DNA from 2 places in the Bifidobacterium aquikefiricola genome. Region 1 is predicted to be linked to the other one. Evidence: riboswitches for the same ligand, from Rfam matches in the RefSeq annotation. Region 1 holds a riboswitch; the other holds the start of a gene.

Region 1 (8,826 bases):
CCGGCGACTGGACAAATCTCAAGTTTTCAGTACACTGTTGAGATTGTGCCGAAGTTTAAGCCAAGGCTTATGGTTGTCATGATTGATGCCGAGGCAAAGTCCGAGCAATACGAGGTTTTTCAAGAAACCAGCCCCTATAGGTTGGAATCATGAGAATCGCTTATTGCAGAAGATTTCGACAACTTGCCACTTTAGCTCAGTTGGTAGAGCGGCTCACTCGTAATGAGCAGGTCGACAGTTCGATTCTGTCAAGTGGCTCCATGCACACATTGCACCACATCCGAGAGGATGCTGGGCAACGTGCATTCCAGACATGGCGCGATGCGAATGCAGAGTTATAGTCCTGACAATTCCCATCGTGCCGTGTTCAGTTCAAGCGCGAGTGGCGTAATGGTAGCCGCGCAGGATTTAGGTTCCTGTGTCTTCGGACGTGTGGGTTCAAGTCCCATCTCGCGCACACAGCTTAGCCTTGCAATTGCAATGATCCTGCTGTGAGCATTGAAATGGATTGAGGTAGGGGTTGCAGTTGAATTCCTGCAACCCCTACCTTATGTTCTCCCTAACATGCCTCTGCGCATTGCAATTCCGGTTACCTCAGCACGTGCTGGGACAGTGGTGCGATCCCTGCGATTGCTGCGATTCAGATTCGTGCAGCAAGCTGAGGGAATGCGTTCACTCCCGCATATTCGGCAGTGTCCCCTAGCCGCTCCTCAATTCTCAGCAGCTGGTTGTACTTCGCCACGCGTTCGCCACGAGCAGGAGCACCGGACTTGAGCTGCATCGCATTGGTGCCCACGGACAGATCGGCTATCGTCGCATCGGTGGTCTCGCCAGAACGGTGGGACACCATGGTGGTCAATCCATTGCGATTGGCGAGTTTGATCGCCTCTAAGGTCTCGGTCACCGTTCCTATCTGATTGAGCTTGATAAGCGTGGAATTGGCGGTATGCTCGCTGATTGCTCGAGTCAGGAATTTCGGGTTGGTGACGAAAATATCGTCTCCCATCACCTGCACCTTGTCCCCTATCTTGGCTGTGAGAGATGCGAAATCACCCCACGCGTTCTCATCGAATGGATCCTCGATGGATGCAATGGGATATTCGTCAATCAGGCTCTCGTAGAACCGAGCCATATCCTGCGCGCTCGCCTTCGAACCGTCGAAGTCATAGACGTCGTTCTCCTTGTCGTAGAACTCCGATGCAGCCGAGTCGAAGCAGATGGCGATTTGACGTCCAGGTTCGTAACCGGCTCTTTCGATGGCCTCGATCAACAGATCGAAAGCCTCCTTATTGGACTTGAGGTTGGGCGCGAAACCACCCTCGTCTCCCAAACCGGTTTCAAGCCCCTTGTCGATCAGTACCTTCTTCAACGCATGATATGACTCGACATTGGCTCGCAACGCCTCATGGTAGGAATCAAACCCCACGGGCGTAAACATGAATTCCTGAATGTCCACATTGGAAGAGACGGCATGGACTCCTCCGTTGAGCACGTTCATTGCGGTGACGGGGATAATATGTCCGTTGGCTCCACCGATATACCGGTATAGCGGCAGATGCGCCGAGGCTGCCGATGCATGAAGTGCGGCCAGAGAAACACCCAGTATGGCGTTGGCACCAAGCCGAGACTTGTTATCGGTTCCATCCAGATGAATCAGCGTCTCATCCACAAGCCGTTGATCAGACGCGTCAAGCCCGACCACCGCCTTGGCTATCTCACCGTTCACTCCATCGACAACAGTTCGCACACCCTTGCCGTCGTAGCGCTTGGCATCACCATCACGCTTCTCATTGGCCTCGTTCTCCCCGGTCGAAGCGCCGGAAGGAACAGATCCGAGGCCATATGAACCATCCTCCAGAAGCATGTCGACTTCCAGGGTTGGATTGCCACGAGAATCAAGAATCTCGCGTGCGTGAATATTCGAAATCTTACTCATAATAGTCTTCCTTCGTTCTTGTGAAACATGGTCGTTCATAGGATTCGACTGCTTCGAGGCAACAATGTGCCGCGTCGCCGCACCGCTCATGAATTGAAATGGTGCTGACTCGCCCTGTCGAACGCGTCAGCAATTTCATGCTGCGCAGTGGTGAGATTAGACCAGAGCATGTGAGCGTCGACATGCTTGCCTGGCTCTATCGATTTGTAATTCGAAAAGAAATGCTGAATCTCTGCCTTCTTCCACGAACTAATGTCGTTCAGATCCCGCACGCCGTCATATCTGACATCATCCGGCACGCAGATGATCTTCGGATCAGGCCCGTGCTCATCGGTCATGACGAACATCGCGACGGGACGGACATCAATCAGACAGCCAGGGAATACCGGAACCTCGTCGAGCACCAGAGCGTCAAGAGGATCGCCGTCTTCCCCCAAGGTATTCTCGATGTAGCCATAATCTGCGGGATACCCCATGGATGTGAACAACGTTCTATCCAACTTGATTCTGCCTGTTGCATGATCCATCTCATACTTGTTGCGCTGTCCCCGTGGTATTTCCACAAGGACGGACAAGCGTTTCGTATCGCTCATGTTCCTCCTCTCGTTGCGCAAACTCGTTGTGCAAACGTGTTGTGCACAGATGAGGAGGTAAAAAAACAGACTCCTGCATCTCTGCAGAAGTCATCAGCCTTATGGCGGTTCGGACTCTCAACGCCGCTGTGCTGAGAAGTCTCAGGGTAACTTCATACCCACGAGGATCAGTGTAGCAGAGAATGTCAACTCTTATATTGGTCTGCAAGCGGAACGGTAAGAACAGCAATGCTTTGAGTGTGCGACAGGCGCAATGAAACCGAACCGTTGGCCCACTCCTGCAATGCTGCCAAAGCACCCCTCTCCCGAGTGCCAACCACAATCATCGAAGCATTGTGGCTGTGCGCAAACTTAGCAAGCTCCTTCGCCGGATCCCCTGCCAGAAGCTGGTATTGCGCTGTGACGCCAGCATCTTGGGCGATGCCGAGCACATGTTCAGAAAGTCGCGCCGAGTCGTCACGCCATGTCTCGCTCATGCTGTCAGAATCCAAAGGCACCATGTGGCCGTTTTCCTCGGTCAGCGTGGAATTCACGTATACGAGATACAGCATCGAAGCTGACATCGAGCCCGCCATCCGACATGCCTCTTCCACGACCCGATCAGGCTGTCCGGGGATGACTCCAACAACTATCGAAGATGAACCTGCGCTAGCATCATGCATAGTATTTCTCCTTATGCTTGTCTCTTGGCAGGGGCTATCAGCATACAAGCGGTTTGAATCGACGGATTCAGGCGGGCTCCATCGCCTGACAACACGATATCACTCAACTATGTGAATGCTGATGGTATACTCTCACCTTGTCGTATTGTCTTCTGGCGATGGAACCCGCCGAGATGACAGGTCTCCATGAGATTCCCGTCATCTGAACCGCACATGCTGATAGTTCCTACGTTACGGGTAGTGCTCGGTTCGCCGGCCGTCCAAGCTCAGATGCTCTACCCACATGCGAGGGAGAAACAGTTTGCAAGACACACATGATGATCCAGAACACAGCTTCGGCAAGAAGCATCCACGGCTCCATGCCGCTCCGGCAGTATTCGTCGGAGGCGTGATAGGCACTGCGATACGAGCAGCGTTAAGCGAAATGCAGTCTTCGAACTGGACATGGCCATGGGTGACATTCTGCATCAACATGGTTGGTGCAGCGCTGTTGGGATTCCTTCTTGAGTATCTTGCAGGCACCGGCAACGATGTCGGCGCTCGTCAGACATTCCGTCTCTTCGCCGGAACCGGTGTCATCGGCGGTTTTACCACCTATGGGACCTTCATTCTCGAGACAGACACGAGGCTTCTGGGGGCACATCTGCTCGTTGGACTGTCATATGCGGCAGTAAGCATCATCCTTGGCTTGGTCTTCGCTGGATGCGGGGTCAAACTTGCGTCGCTTTGCGTCCGCCAATTCAGTCGAAAGGTTGGCGATAACCGATGAACACACAATCCGTGCTGACATTCACCTTCATGGCACTGTGTGGAGGCGTGGGAGCCGTCTGCAGATTTCTTGTGGACTCCACGGTGAACAAGCGCAACCGGCTGAACTTTCCACTGGGAACCATCGCGGTGAACATATCAGCATGTCTGCTCCTTGGGCTGCTCACGGGATGGGTGTCATCGTGGAATGCAGCGGATGCACAGACCATCAGATTCATACTGGGCACCGGTTTGCTTGGTGGATACTCCACCTTCTCCACGGCCAGCGTCGAAGGATACCGTCTCATTCAGCACCAGCATCCTCTGCGCGTGCTCGTCCATACTGGGGGGATGCTCATGATCTGCCTTGGTGCAGGAATCCTTGGCATATGGTGCGGCTCCCTGTAATACCTGCATAATATCTGCATTCCCTCAGCCACTGCTTGGAGTCTGCTCCGGAGCCTGCTCCGTTGAGGCATCTGTCGATGACGGGATAGGCAGATCGAGCATGGCGAAGATAGCTTTTTGAGCCAAACATTCCATATCAAGATCGTTTTCCAGAAGCCATTGGATCTGCAACCCATCCAGCAGGGCTTGCAGCAAGCGTGCAACATCCTCTGGAGGAACCAGTGGCGCAACACGATGGGAAGCATAGAGCGTGGCAACGGTCTGACCGACCAGAGCACGTTCGATTGTTCCCCGCTCCTTGAAATACTTATAGGCACAGCTCTCAGGGTCTGCGGCCTTGACTGACATGTGTGCATACAACTCGACAAGCCCTGGTGTCTTCTGATTGTGCGCTATGATGGCGAGCGCATGACTCACCGGGTTATCGTCACTCTCCGGCTGAACAGTCACAGGATCCTTCAGATTCTCTGGAATAAGCCTGCTCGCAGCCAAATCCGTCGCATCTCGTTCACGCAGCACCTGGACGAGCAGATCATCAATCGAATCGAAGTAATGAAGCACACCGGCCTCAGTGATCCCCACAGCCTTCGAAATCTTCGATAACGTTGTCTGATCGAACCCTTCGACGGCAACAATGTTCAGGGCCTCGTCAAGAATCTGCTTTCTTCTGGCCTCACCCTTGTGATATGTCCCGCGCGTGCTGCTCGCCATAAAACGATCATTCCTCACTATTGCTAGTCGAATTCCACAAATCATAGATTACGCCATGCTTCATCACAATCAGGCTTTGTGGCTGAGAGAACAAATTGTGTCGGCCGGCACCTGTGTTGCCGAAAAGCAATCATGCATCATGCGTCATGCATCATGCGTCATGCATCATGCATGCGCTGAGCATCTCTCGTGCCCCGCCCTGACTGAAGAAGCGTTGCCTCGTATGCCTTCCTTCGCCTGTGCTGTGCGCATGCGTGCAGGATCAGAGCACCAATTGAAGCCGACAGCAGCGATCCAACAAGTATCCCGATCTTGGAATCATCATCTATGCTGCTGTGCGCGCCAAAGGCAAGCTCGCCAATCAGCATGGAAACCGTGAAACCAATCCCTGCAACGAATCCCATGCCTATCATCTCCGACCAGCGCAAACCTTTCGGCAACGAGAGCACCGGCAGCCGGGTGAGCAGAAATGTGGTCCCCGTTATGCCAAGCATCTTGCCCAAAGTCAAGGCAACCACGATTGCAAGCGTCACAGGTTCTTGAAGCCGCAATGCCAGTCCAGCCCAACCGTCTACATTGACACCCGTCGAGAAGAAAGCGAAGATCGGGACAATCAGCAGCTTCGAATAGGGTGCAAGCTTTCTCGCCAGCATTCCAGCCATCGAATCATGACCCTTCCACGGTGCACTTGCAGGAACGCATAGTCCCAGTGCCACGCCGCAAATAGTTGGATGAATCCCTGAAGCATGCACGAGCATCCAAGCGATCACTGCCAGTGGAAAAGCAATGAACGGCGACGAGATGCCCTTCCTGAGCAGGAACGCGAATAGCGCGAGCGCACCCAATGCCAGCAGCAAGGGCAATACATGAATGCCCGCCGTGTAGTAGACAGCAATGATGGTGATGCCAATCAAATCGTCAACAACGGCCAAGGTCAGTAAGAATGTGCGCAACTGATGTGGCAGACCCCTGCCGACCATGGCAAGAATCGAAACGGCAAAGGCAATATCCGTAGCCGTAGGTATGGCCCATCCCTGCATTGCCTCTCCACCGATTGGCATGATCGCAAGCACATATATAACCGCCGGACAGACCACTCCGCCACATGCGGCAGCAACTGGCAGAATCGCAACCTTAGGATCACACAAGATTCCTGAAGTACATTCTTCCTTCAGATCAAGGCCGACAGTGAAGAAAAACACTGCAAGCAGCCCATCGGTAACCCATTCCCTGAGCTGCAACTGCACACCCAAGGCACTGAATCCGAATGTGAAGGAGCCAAGATTGTCGTAGAAATTGCGCAGAGGAGAGTTCGCAACCACAAGCGCAGCCACTGCAGCAACGAGCAATACGATGCCCGCACCGACATCACTCGCATCCAGGCGCTTCACACTTCTGGCGATTACTCGCAGTGCCCTTGAAATCATTGAAATTCCTTCAACTGTGGTGAATGTGGGCAAAGAATCCGGCCCTTTGGTGGCAATGAATGCAATGCAGCACTCACAGAAGTCCGATTGTGCTCACCTTGCAATCGTATCTGATTGCCGCTTCACCGGTGTCGCCGTTGTCTGTCTCAGCATTGTCTGTCTCAGCATTGTCTGCGAAGCTTGGCGCGGCCGCTCCACTCAGTGCTGCTCAGTGCCACTCGGTGCTGCTCAGAGCTGCTCAGTGCTGCTCAGAGCTGGCGAGAACGCCAAGCCCATCCAGAGCGTTCAGATCCAAGACATGCTCCCATGGGGCAATCGCCCCCTGAACCACATGGAACAGCGGGTTGCTGCCGACTGGCATGGCGACCATGTTGCGATACGCCTTTGCATCTCGCTGCGATTCCTTGACCATGAGCAATCGCCATTCATAGGCCAGCTGTTCATCGGAAACATCAATCGACATCTGTGGATTCGGTGTCTCAACAATGCGTTCCCGGTTGAAATGGTAGCCACGCCTATCTGCCTCATCGGCAATGTAAGCAAGGAACGTCGCAATGGCTACCGTGGAGTCCGCCGTCTCTCGAAAGCGGGTGAGCTGCGGATGATGCACATATCCCTTGGTTTTCCCCAGCAATACAGCCTGAGCCAGCAGGGATTCTCTCCAGCACGCCACCAATGCCTTGACATCGAGGGCAGCGGGGGTTACGCTCCACATTCTCATATCTCCTCCAGACGCAACCATGATACGCATGTGGTCGCTTCTTGCAAGAACGTAGCGTGCGACAGATCGTCGATGTTGATATCGTAGAGTCAGATATTCACAACAGTTAGATCACCACGATTTCAGCGACAGGAGCATGATGACCAATCAATCCGCACCACATGATGAAGATGACATCAATCAGTCAAGCAATAACACACAACCGCAGGGACAGAACGGATATGGCGGGCAAGGCAGCTACTCAAACCCGAATGCCTATGCTGGGCAGCAGGGTCCCTATGCGCCCGGGAGCCCGAATTCCCAGTATCAGGCATCCAATCCAGCAGGAGCCGGGCCATACTATGGTCAGAACAACCAGCATGCGCCATATGCCCAGAACGCCCAGTATGCCCAGCAGAATCCATACGTGCAGGCCGGACAGAACCCCGGATACAACGCATACGGACAACCGAACTGGCAGGCCAACCCATACGGTGCACGAATCTCAACAAAGTCGAAGATCGTTGCCGGGCTTCTCGCTATCTTCTTTGGAGTATTTGGCGTCCATAACTTCTATCTGGGAAGAACCGGACGTGCAGTCGCACAGCTGCTCATCAGCGTTCTGACCTTCGGCATCGGTGCGGTTGCAGTGGAAATCTGGACGATAGTCGAGGGCATCTTCATTCTGGCCTCTCATCCCGGAAGCCAATGGCATCAGGATGGAGAAGGATACGAGCTGCAGGACTGACCTTCTCTTATAAAGCGCGACTCCGTGGCCAGACTCACGGACTTATGCGACTGCTTCAAGGAGCATCACATAGCCTTGGCGAACACACCCATGCATAGGGAAATGTGACCTATGCCATATTGTTCTCAGGGTGAATGAGTGGTCAGTAGGCATATCGGAGCTTAGAATCTTCTTTTGAAAACTGACACGCTAGTTGAGGAGTATTCATGGCCAAACTTACCGATGAAATGAAGCATATGATCGATGATGGCGTTGCCTTCATCGCAACCGTTGATCACGATGGCAATCCAGATATTGGACCAAAGATGTCCATTCACGTCGTTGACGACAATCACATTGGATATTATGAGCGCACTGCAGGTCAGCATTACCGCAACATCACAGACAATGGCCGCCTGATCGTCATGGTCGTCGATACCGCCAAGAAGGTCGGTTTCCGCTTCCACGGTCCTGTGACCTTGCATAGCGATGATGATGTGTTCAACAAGGCGGTCGCCTTCGCTGACGAACATGGAACCAAGCACCCCGTTACCGTTCCCATCATGGAAATCACCCGCATCGATAGCCTTGCACCTGGCGCAAACGCCGGCAAGCCCATCGAGTAGTCCTTCCATAGCCGTGCCTCTTCTTACAAACTTTGCGTGGGCTCGGCTACTGTTCGAATTCACGTATGAGATGTTATGAAGTCATGGCTCATCACCTGGCTGGTGATGGATGCAAACCGCTCTCGACCAGTTATTGCGGATTCACGCAACTGGTTCGGAGCGGTTTGTTGTATTGCGGGATGGACGAAACTTAAGAAAGTCTCTCAATAGTTGAAGAATGGTCCTCAGACCAAGCAATGAGGAGAGATTGTGTCGGGAGTCATACAGGCGCTTGCATTGTTAGCTGTGC
Region 2 (8,826 bases), 450 kb from region 1:
TCCTCCAATCCTTCAAATGCCGACTGCCTACTCATTGGTATCGTCAAGCTGCTCTTCCACTGGCCTGTCCCAGAAACCGCCCTGCTCCGCGTTCACATGGAATACGACCAGCGCATCATCCGGGGTCCGTTTCATGATGACCTCGATGCTCGGCACCAGCGGGTCGCCATGATGCAGGCCGGTGAACTTATAGATCACATCCCCGCCCTGCTCGTACACCTCCGTTCGCGTGGCATTGACAAACGCATGCGTGACGTCGGCAAGCGTGTAGCTGTGCTTCTGCGCAGACCGGGCGAACACGATTCTTGGATTCATGGGACCATCATATCACACTTTCGTGCTACAAAATGTATAAACCTATAAGAACAATAATGTTATTACACATTGATTGTTAGACGGGTTTCTATACACTTTTTCGCATGAAAAACGGCCCGGATCACCGAGCCGTGGGATTGTGTAGTAAACGTTCGTTATTTGTACCAGCTTGCGCGCAATGGATTGTTCATGAAATTGGTTGTCACACATGTGAAATTGTCAACTCACCGTGCAGCGGTGGCACGGGCCGTTCGGATGATGCAACATGTGGCCTGTTAAGCGTGCGAAACTGCAGCCCAGTAACAGTATGGCCGCTGGAATCAACCAGCGGCCATACACATGAGCGGCCTTGTTGTGCATAGCTATCTGGCCAGCGCGAAAGCGATGCGCTTGCACCCATATGGCATGGACGCAAGCGCATCCTGATCAGAGGCTCAGATGCGTGTTGCCAACTGCGGGAAGGCGTGCAGTCCCGCATATTCGACGGAGTCGCCGAGCCGTTCCTCGATCCGCAGCAGCTGATTGTACTTCGCCACACGCTCGCCACGAGCCGGAGCGCCGGACTTGAGCTGCATGGCGTTGGCGCCGACTGCAAGGTCAGCGATGGTCGCATCCGGTGTTTCGCCGGAACGATGGGACACCATGGTGGTCAATCCGTTGCGATTGGCAAGCTTGATCGCCTCGAGGGTCTCGGTCACAGTTCCTATCTGATTGAGCTTGATGAGCGTGGAGTTGGCGGTGTGCTCACTGATCGCCCGGCGTAGGAACTTCGGGTTGGTCACGAAGATATCGTCTCCCATCACCTGCACTCTGTCGCCAATCTTGGAGGTGAGCGCCTTGAAATCGTCCCATGCATTCTCATCGAATGGATCCTCGATGGAAGCAATGGGATACTCGTTAATCAGGCTCTCGTAGAATTGAGCCATGTCCTGTGCGCTGGCCTTGGAACCATCAAAGTTGTAGACGTCGTTCTCTTTGTCGTAGAACTCTGAGGCAGCGGAATCGAAGCAGATGGCAATCTGCCGACCTGGCTCATAGCCCGCCTTTTCGATGGCCTCGACCAGAAGGTCGAAGGCCTCCCTATTGGACTTGAGGTTCGGTGCGAAACCACCCTCGTCACCCAATCCGGTTTCCAACCCCTTCGCAATCAAGACTTTCTTCAAAGCATGATAGGACTCGACGTTGGCTCGCAGCGCCTCGTGATAGGAGTCAAACCCAACGGGTGTGAACATGAATTCCTGAATGTCCACGTTGGACGAGACGGCATGAACGCCGCCGTTGAGCACATTCATCGCCGTCACCGGGATGACGTGCCCATTGGTGCCACCAATGTACTGATAGAGCGGCAGATGCGCCGAGGCCGCCGAGGCATGCAGGGCAGCCAGCGATACGCCGAGTATGGCGTTGGCTCCGAGCCGAGACTTGTTCTCGGTTCCGTCCAGACGAATCAGCGTCTCATCGAGATGGCGCTGATCGGATGCATCGAGACCGGCAACCGCCTTGGCTATCTCACCGTTGACTCCGTCGACGACGGTTTGCACGCCTTTGCCGTCATATCGTTTCGCATCCCCATCACGTTTCTCGTTGGCCTCGTTCTCACCGGTCGAAGCACCGGATGGAACGGATCCAAGACCGTAAGAACCGTCCTCCAGTGTCATCTCGACTTCCAGAGTTGGATTGCCGCGCGAATCGAGAATCTCGCGTGCGTGAATATTCGAAATCTTGCTCATCATATGTTCCTTTATCTTGTGAAATTTTTTTCAAGGAGTTCACCGCCTCTATACGGTGACTTCCCGAGTCATTCATGAATTGAGACTATTTTCGGTTCGCTCTGTCGAATGCCTCAGCGATTTCCTGCTGCGCCGCTGGCAGATCAGCCCACGACAGATCGGAATCGACGTGCTTGCCTGGTTCTATCGACTTGTAGTTGGAAAAGAAATGCTTGATTTCGGCCTTCTTCCAATCACTGACATCGTCCAGACCCAGCACGCCCTCATATCGAATGTCGTCCGGCACACAGATAACCTTCGAATCAGGACCGTGCTCGTCGGTCATGACAAACAGCCCGATTGGCCGAGCATTGATCAGGCATCCCGGGAATACCGGTACCTCGTCGAGAACCAAGGCATCGAGGGGGTCGCCGTCTTCCCCCAGTGTCCCCTCGACATAGCCGTAATCGGCGGGATAGCCCATGGATGTGAACAGGGTGCGATCCAACTTGATCCTGCCTGTCTCATGGTCCATCTCATACTTGTTGCGCTCTCCCCGTGGTATCTCTACAAGGACGGACAAGGTTTTCGTTGCGCTCATATTCCTCCCATCGTTCTGGCGGAGATGTGGGAGATAAAAAAACAGACCCCTGCATCTCTGCAGAAGTCATCAGCCTAACAGCGGTTCAGACGCTCATCACGACCGCGACAAACTATCTTGGGTAACTTCATACCCATGCTCACCAATATAGCAGGCACGGTCAATCATCGTATTCGTCGGCGAGTGGAACGGTGAGAACGGCAATGTGCTGCGTGTGCGCCAGACGCACCGAAACCGACCCATTGACCCACTCCTGCAACGCAGCCAAGGCCCCACGCTCCCGGGTGCCCACCACAATCATCACGGCATCGTGCTCACGGGCGAACTCCGCAAGCTCCTTCACAGGGTCTCCCACCAGAAGATGGTAATCAGCATCAGCGCCTGCACCCCGGGCAATTTTGAGCGCATGCTCAGACAGTTGCTTCGAGTTGTCACGCTCGGTTACGCCCATGCTGTCGGGATCTAAGGGCTCGATATGCCCGTCTTCCTTGACAAGGGTGGGATCCACATAGACAAGATGAAGCTTGACAGGGGCCATTGATGCGGCCATCTCGCATGCCTTCTCGATCACCCTATCAGGCTGCCCGGGAATGATTCCGACGATAATGGACGATAAATGTGCGGTTGGATGTTGCATAACAGCCCCTGAGTTCTAGTTAGAAGTGCAACACCGCTTATGGTTGGGATTGCTGATGTTCCGACCTTTGGGAGGTGCTGCACTCACTATGAAAGCTTATCCGCATGTGACCGGGGGTGAGCGGATCAGGATTGAGATGCTGCGTTTCGGGGATCATGAGACGATCCGGCAGGTGGCCCGCCAGCTGCATCGTTCCGCCTCCACGATCAGCCGGGAGCTCAGGCGTGGCCTGTGGTTCGCGTCCAACGAGAACGAGTCGTACCGGCCCTACCATCCCGGGCGGTTGAAGACGGGGGCGTGGACGGCTGGCCCGTTCTATTCGGCGTTGACCGCGCAGCGCAAGGCCGAGGCACGTTCGCGCAGGCCGAGGAAGCCCAGGCGCATGATGGACGCGCGCCTGCACGCGTGGGTGGCGGACGCGTTGACGCGTAGCTGGACGCCCGAGCTGATCGAGGGCCGGTTGAAACTGGAGTATCCGGCTGACCCGTCGATGCGGATCAGCCACGAGTGCCTCTACCAGTGGATCTACCAGGGGCATGCGGACGGCGAGGATTGGCGGCGCTACCTGCCCCGGGCCAAACGCCACCGCACCAGACGGGCGGGCCGCAGGGCCGGGCGTGTGACGATCCCGATGCGCGTGCCACTCGCCCTGCGTCCCAAGGTCGTGGACCACCGAGGTTCGTTCGGCCACTACGAATCCGACACGGTCATCGGTTCGGCTCCCTCGAAGCGGTGCGTCGACACGCAGGTCGAACGCAAAACCAGAAAGCTGTTCGCCCGCCTCATCGAATCCAAAAGCGCACCGGCGACCGCCAGGGCCGAATACGCGATCTACAGCCACATCCCCGCAGCGGCGCGCATCGACCGGACCTGGGACAACGGGTCCGAATCCGCGTTGCACCGGCTCGTGGACGAGGCCCTGGGCATGCTCACCTACTACGCCGACCCATACTCGCCCTGGCAGCGCGCCAGCAGCGAGAACCGCAACGGCATGATCCGCCGCTACCTGCCCAAACACACCAGCCTGAAGAACCTGACCCAAACCGAACTCGACGACATCGTCACCGAGATCAACGACACCCCCATGAAACTCCTGGACTACCACACGCCCAACGAAGCATGGCAAGAGGAAATATCCAAACTCGGCCTATCATCAAACCAGACCAGCCAACAAGCCAAACATTGCACTTGCAAATAGAATCCAGCGTTGAAGCTTGCAGTCAGTGGTGATGATAGAGTCTGAATTGTGACGCGCCGAACTGGCCTCCTGGGCGCAAAAACGGCAGGCCGATGAGTAAACCCCGTTATCCGCGCCGATACGATAGGGCATCGGCGCTCAGGCTGGTCATTCTGATGATGGCTCTGCTCGGAGATGTTCATGAGTTTGATGCAAGGGGCAGGATGTAGCATGCATACGATTAGCGGGCGTCGGCGATGTGCTTGAGGATGTCGATCTGTCGTTTGAATGCCCGCCGCCCCTCGTCGGTAGCGCTGATTTCGGTGAGTATGCGTCTGCCGCGGGCAATCTTGCTGACGTTGATATATCCAGCGTTTTCGAGGATGGTGACCTGTTTACTCAGTGTTTGTGGAGTGGTCTGCGCGGCTCTGCGAATGTCCGCGAAGCCGACCGCGTCAGCTTGGTTGATCAGCGACATAATCGTGAATCTCAGTGGTGAGAGAATGATTCTGTCCCAATCTTGCAGATCGTCTGAGAGATTCATGCGGTTCGCTTACTTGCTAGGAGTCGAACCGCGAAGATTAGACGGCAGGCACAGCCGACGGCGCAGATGATCCCTGCCACCAACGCCATCCAACCTAGACCCCTGCTCCCTGTCGAGCTGAACGACGCGGGTAGACCGGCACTCGACGCCGCCGCGCCCAGCAGCACGCAGCCTATCGCTAGGAGTACGTTTCTCCAACCCAACACGATACGCTCGAGATGCTTGCTGCCACGGGGCAGAATGTGACGGTGATTGCGTTCGCTGCGTACCGCGAAAAACGACAGCAGCACCGCACATATGCCGAGGAAAATGATGCCGTTCCAGGACCATGAGACAGACCACCACGCACCGAGCGTCAGGAACAATAGGACTTGGACGCTCGAGACCCAGGCGACCGTCCATCCGTACGACCGGATCTCCCGGTACGGCATGAAGCCACTGGCATCACCGCTGTGCTTGAGGAGTTCCCTCGCCTCTGCCGGTGTCGCTGTGCTGATGTCGTGGGTGTCGTCATCGGTTGTAATATCGTTAATAGTATCCATGTTGGCAAGTATACACGATTCTGTTATTGGTGCAAAGTAAGGTACGGTTCTTAATCGAGAACTTGATGAGGGGGTTTCTCGTCAACCGTTGTTGGAAGAAAGAGGTTCATGCATATGTTGCGTTCAATTTATCGTGTGGGAACAGTGTTGTTCTCCTTCGCCCTGGCCTTAGTTTTCGTCATGGCAGGATCAGAACTGCATGCCCAAGCGGCAGAGCCTGCAACGCAGGTTAAACAAGTATCGACATCCACCGAACCCACCGCTGGAGGCTATGTGCTCTCGTATTCGGACAATGAGGCGACCCGTTCGGCGACGGCGACTTTGAAGATCGGAACCAAGTACACCTTGGCATTGAGATCTCCGGACGTCCTCGTCATCAAAGACGGCCAAGACAAGACCATCGAAAGCCTTGCATCGTACAAGCAACAGCTCGAACAACGTTACCCCGAGGTCGCGGTTGGTGCGTGGATTCTGGCAACAGACCATGAGGCCACGATTACTATTTCTCAAAAACCGACGGCGACTGGGTTATATGGTGAGGAAAAAATCAGCGCCCCAAGTAAGGCATGGTACAACTGCATGGCCAATCACGGTATCGACGGGGGCATTGGCCGGTGCTGTGGCCGGATGTGGCGCGTCAGCAGAAATTGGCTGCATCGAAGGCGTAGCCCCCGAGCGGTCTGTTCGGTGCGGTTGGCGGAATCGTTACAGGAGTGTGGGACTGCAGAGGCAAGTGGTGAACTGCAATCATAAACCTTCGTTTGCTCTATGATCGAGGCACTCCGACTGAGGAGATTAGACAGATTCTCTAAGTTAGATTCAAATCGTTTTGAATTTCTGGTCTCACAATTAACGTCTCGGCGTGACCGTCTGAATAGGAGAAGCGACAAATGTTGATACTGGTCTAACGGTTCTTCTTAAATACGATCATGACTGCATCCATAGATGGATGCAGTTGACCGATGACTTCTGATGAGCGTTGCAAGCTTTTAAACGCTGCGATTCCTAATATCTTCAGATCGATCTTGATGCATCCAGCAGGCGACGGACGTGACGATGATCGGCGGAAAGCGCTAAGTCTACTGTGTTCTGTTTGGTAATTTATTCATTGATGCCATATAAGAGTTTGAGTTTGCTGGCGTTAAGTTCATTCTGTCTTTATGAGTCGGCTCCTACTGGAATCTAAATACCTTATTGAGGAATGATTTATTGTCCTCAATGGCACATGGAGCACGAAGTTGTCGTGTATCCAAATTCCGCTCTAACAGCTAGACGATACGAAACCGATTGATGACCATTTCAGCGTTGGGAGATGAGCAATGACTTAGAGGAGGTGACAGTATCTCATGCTCAGATCGACGATGATGCACTTGATATGCCTGCTATCAGAAAGAAAATCGTAACCCTCAAGGTAAACAATAATGGCTTGGACTGCCGGCCTGTATACGTCGCCATGAGACTGTGAGATTCTGTATAACAACAAATAAATCATATGTGACGACCAGTTGACCGGGATTTATCAAGGCTCAGATTCTCTGGAAGTCGTTTATAGGAATCCCAACCACTGTGTGGACAACATTCCCTGTCGCCTCCCACAGCACTAATCGAGTTTGTTCTTGGACTGATTCTCCAGTCTCCGCCACCCCCCTTACAAGCCCATGATTACCGGTGTATACACGCGGTCTGGCCAGAAAGAACTGACTACACTGGATTTCCGGATGCGATTTGCTTCACATATGAATTATGCAGCCTGTTCGATGCTCTCAAAGGATGGCTGCTGCAACAGCCACTCCTTGAGAACCATCACATGGTTGTGCTCGGTATCCTTTGCCGCGTACAACAGCAATATGTCCTGATCGCGAATGATGTGCGAACAATTACGAGCAAATTCAGCCGCCTCGTCGCTCGCATCCAATTCACTCATATAGCGGTTACGGAACTCTTCGAACCTCTCGGCCTTATGCCCAAACCATGTACGCAGCGGTGTTGAAGGAGTAACCTCCTTCGCCCACAAATCCAAGCGAAGCCTATCTTTCTTCATGCCACGCGGCCATAGACGATCGACAAGTATGCGATACCCCTGTGTATCCGGATCCAAGGAATAGACTCGCATCATAATCATCGAATGCTTCATGTTTCACACTCCCCTGATGACCGTTATAACCATCACGCACTGACAAATCGCTTACGCCCCCAACGCTTGTCAGCAACCATGAGAGGACGCGTGCCTAGTCGCTCGTTTCCTTGGCGTCTCGCGCCGGAGTGATCATCGTCAGCATCATGACGGAGGCCTCGACAGCCTCCACCGCATGCGGCAGACGCGTCGGGAAATACGCCAAGCCACCAGGTACCAGATCGACCGTTTTGCCCGACGCGGTAACCTTCAGATGGCCGGACCCGGCCTGTACGAACACCGGCATCGCTGCGGTATGCTCACTCAGAACCTGCCCCGCATCGAAGGAGAACAGCACGACATTGCCGCCAGCATGCTCCATGATCGTGCGAGACACCGTGGCCTCGTCCTGAACCTTGACCAATGACGAGACATCGCCAATGAATCCAAGCCCCCCCGTCTCACCGTGCTCATCAGACATTATATTTCCCTTTCGGTATTAGCGTGCTCTTATTCTCGTGACGGATAATCCTTCACCCCAGCTTATGGGCGACGATGGCTATGCCATTGATATGCTTCTTGTATTTGGTGAAAGTACGCTTCATAGTGAGAACCCGACTTCTCGCCTGACTGTCCTTGAGGAGGTTCTTCACAATGCGCAACACCCCAATGATTCCTTCATCCGCGATATTGCGTTTCATGTTCAGCAAGGCCATCGGTGCCGCATCAACCCAGTCAACCTCGAAACCGGCATCCTTCAGTAATGCCGTCCACTCGGCTGCGGTCAACGGCCTCGCACTCACCTTGATGGACTGAGCCAGTTCCTTGCGGATGGCATTCTTCACCTTCGTGTCCAAGGTGTCGGGCTGCAGCCCGAGCTCATGAATGGCATAGCGCCCACCTGGACGCAGCAGGCGGGCGGCCTCGGCAATGATCTTCTGCCTGCCACGGTCGGACTGCATTGTCAGCATTGCCTCGCCCACGACCACGTCGGCGCTTGCCTCGGGCAGACCGGTATCGCTGGCATTCGCCGTGATGCAATGCCCTCTACCAGCGACGATCTGGCCGACGATTGCAGCCGCCTTGGGATCCTCATCGACGCCAATATAACTGGCCGGCGAGTGCCCCAGGATCTCCGTCGCGGTGCGACCAAGACCCGGAGCAAATTCGACCACATCACCACCTTCC

Evidence for each region. A riboswitch is a leader RNA that binds a small molecule or an ion and turns the genes downstream of it on or off. The one in region 1 is predicted to bind fluoride.
Region 2: it holds a riboswitch for fluoride, as region 1 does, so the genes downstream of both, QN215_RS00560 (inorganic diphosphatase) here and QN215_RS02510 (CrcB family protein) in region 1, are expected to answer to the same signal.

The regions. Positions count from the first base shown of each region.
Region 1 is NZ_CP129674.1:581,694-590,519, reverse strand. It holds tRNA gene QN215_RS02535 (tRNA-Thr) at 186-261, shown strand; tRNA gene QN215_RS02530 (tRNA-Leu) at 377-457, shown strand; gene eno (phosphopyruvate hydratase) at 641-1,936, opposite strand; gene QN215_RS02520 (inorganic diphosphatase) at 2,023-2,529, opposite strand; fluoride riboswitch at 2,607-2,698, opposite strand; gene QN215_RS02515 (universal stress protein) at 2,715-3,191, opposite strand; fluoride riboswitch at 3,213-3,286, opposite strand; fluoride riboswitch at 3,337-3,427, shown strand; gene QN215_RS02510 (CrcB family protein) at 3,493-3,960, shown strand; gene QN215_RS02505 (CrcB family protein) at 3,957-4,346, shown strand; gene QN215_RS02500 (TetR/AcrR family transcriptional regulator) at 4,371-5,057, opposite strand; gene nhaA (Na+/H+ antiporter NhaA) at 5,216-6,484, opposite strand; gene QN215_RS02490 (pyrimidine dimer DNA glycosylase/endonuclease V) at 6,723-7,199, opposite strand; gene QN215_RS02485 (TM2 domain-containing protein) at 7,342-7,932, shown strand; gene QN215_RS02480 (pyridoxamine 5'-phosphate oxidase family protein) at 8,139-8,537, shown strand; gene QN215_RS02475 (AEC family transporter) at 8,787-8,826, shown strand, end outside.
Region 2 is NZ_CP129674.1:129,489-138,314, forward strand. It holds gene QN215_RS00550 (hypothetical protein) at 28-315, opposite strand; gene eno (phosphopyruvate hydratase) at 750-2,045, opposite strand; gene QN215_RS00560 (inorganic diphosphatase) at 2,131-2,625, opposite strand; fluoride riboswitch at 2,679-2,769, opposite strand; gene QN215_RS00565 (universal stress protein) at 2,786-3,262, opposite strand; gene QN215_RS00570 (IS30 family transposase) at 3,351-4,460, shown strand; gene QN215_RS00575 (transcriptional regulator) at 4,681-4,983, opposite strand; gene QN215_RS00580 (hypothetical protein) at 4,980-5,525, opposite strand; gene QN215_RS00585 (hypothetical protein) at 5,640-6,278, shown strand; gene QN215_RS00590 (DUF488 domain-containing protein) at 7,267-7,659, opposite strand; gene QN215_RS00595 (cupin domain-containing protein) at 7,754-8,119, opposite strand; gene QN215_RS00600 (class I SAM-dependent methyltransferase) at 8,172-8,826, opposite strand, start outside.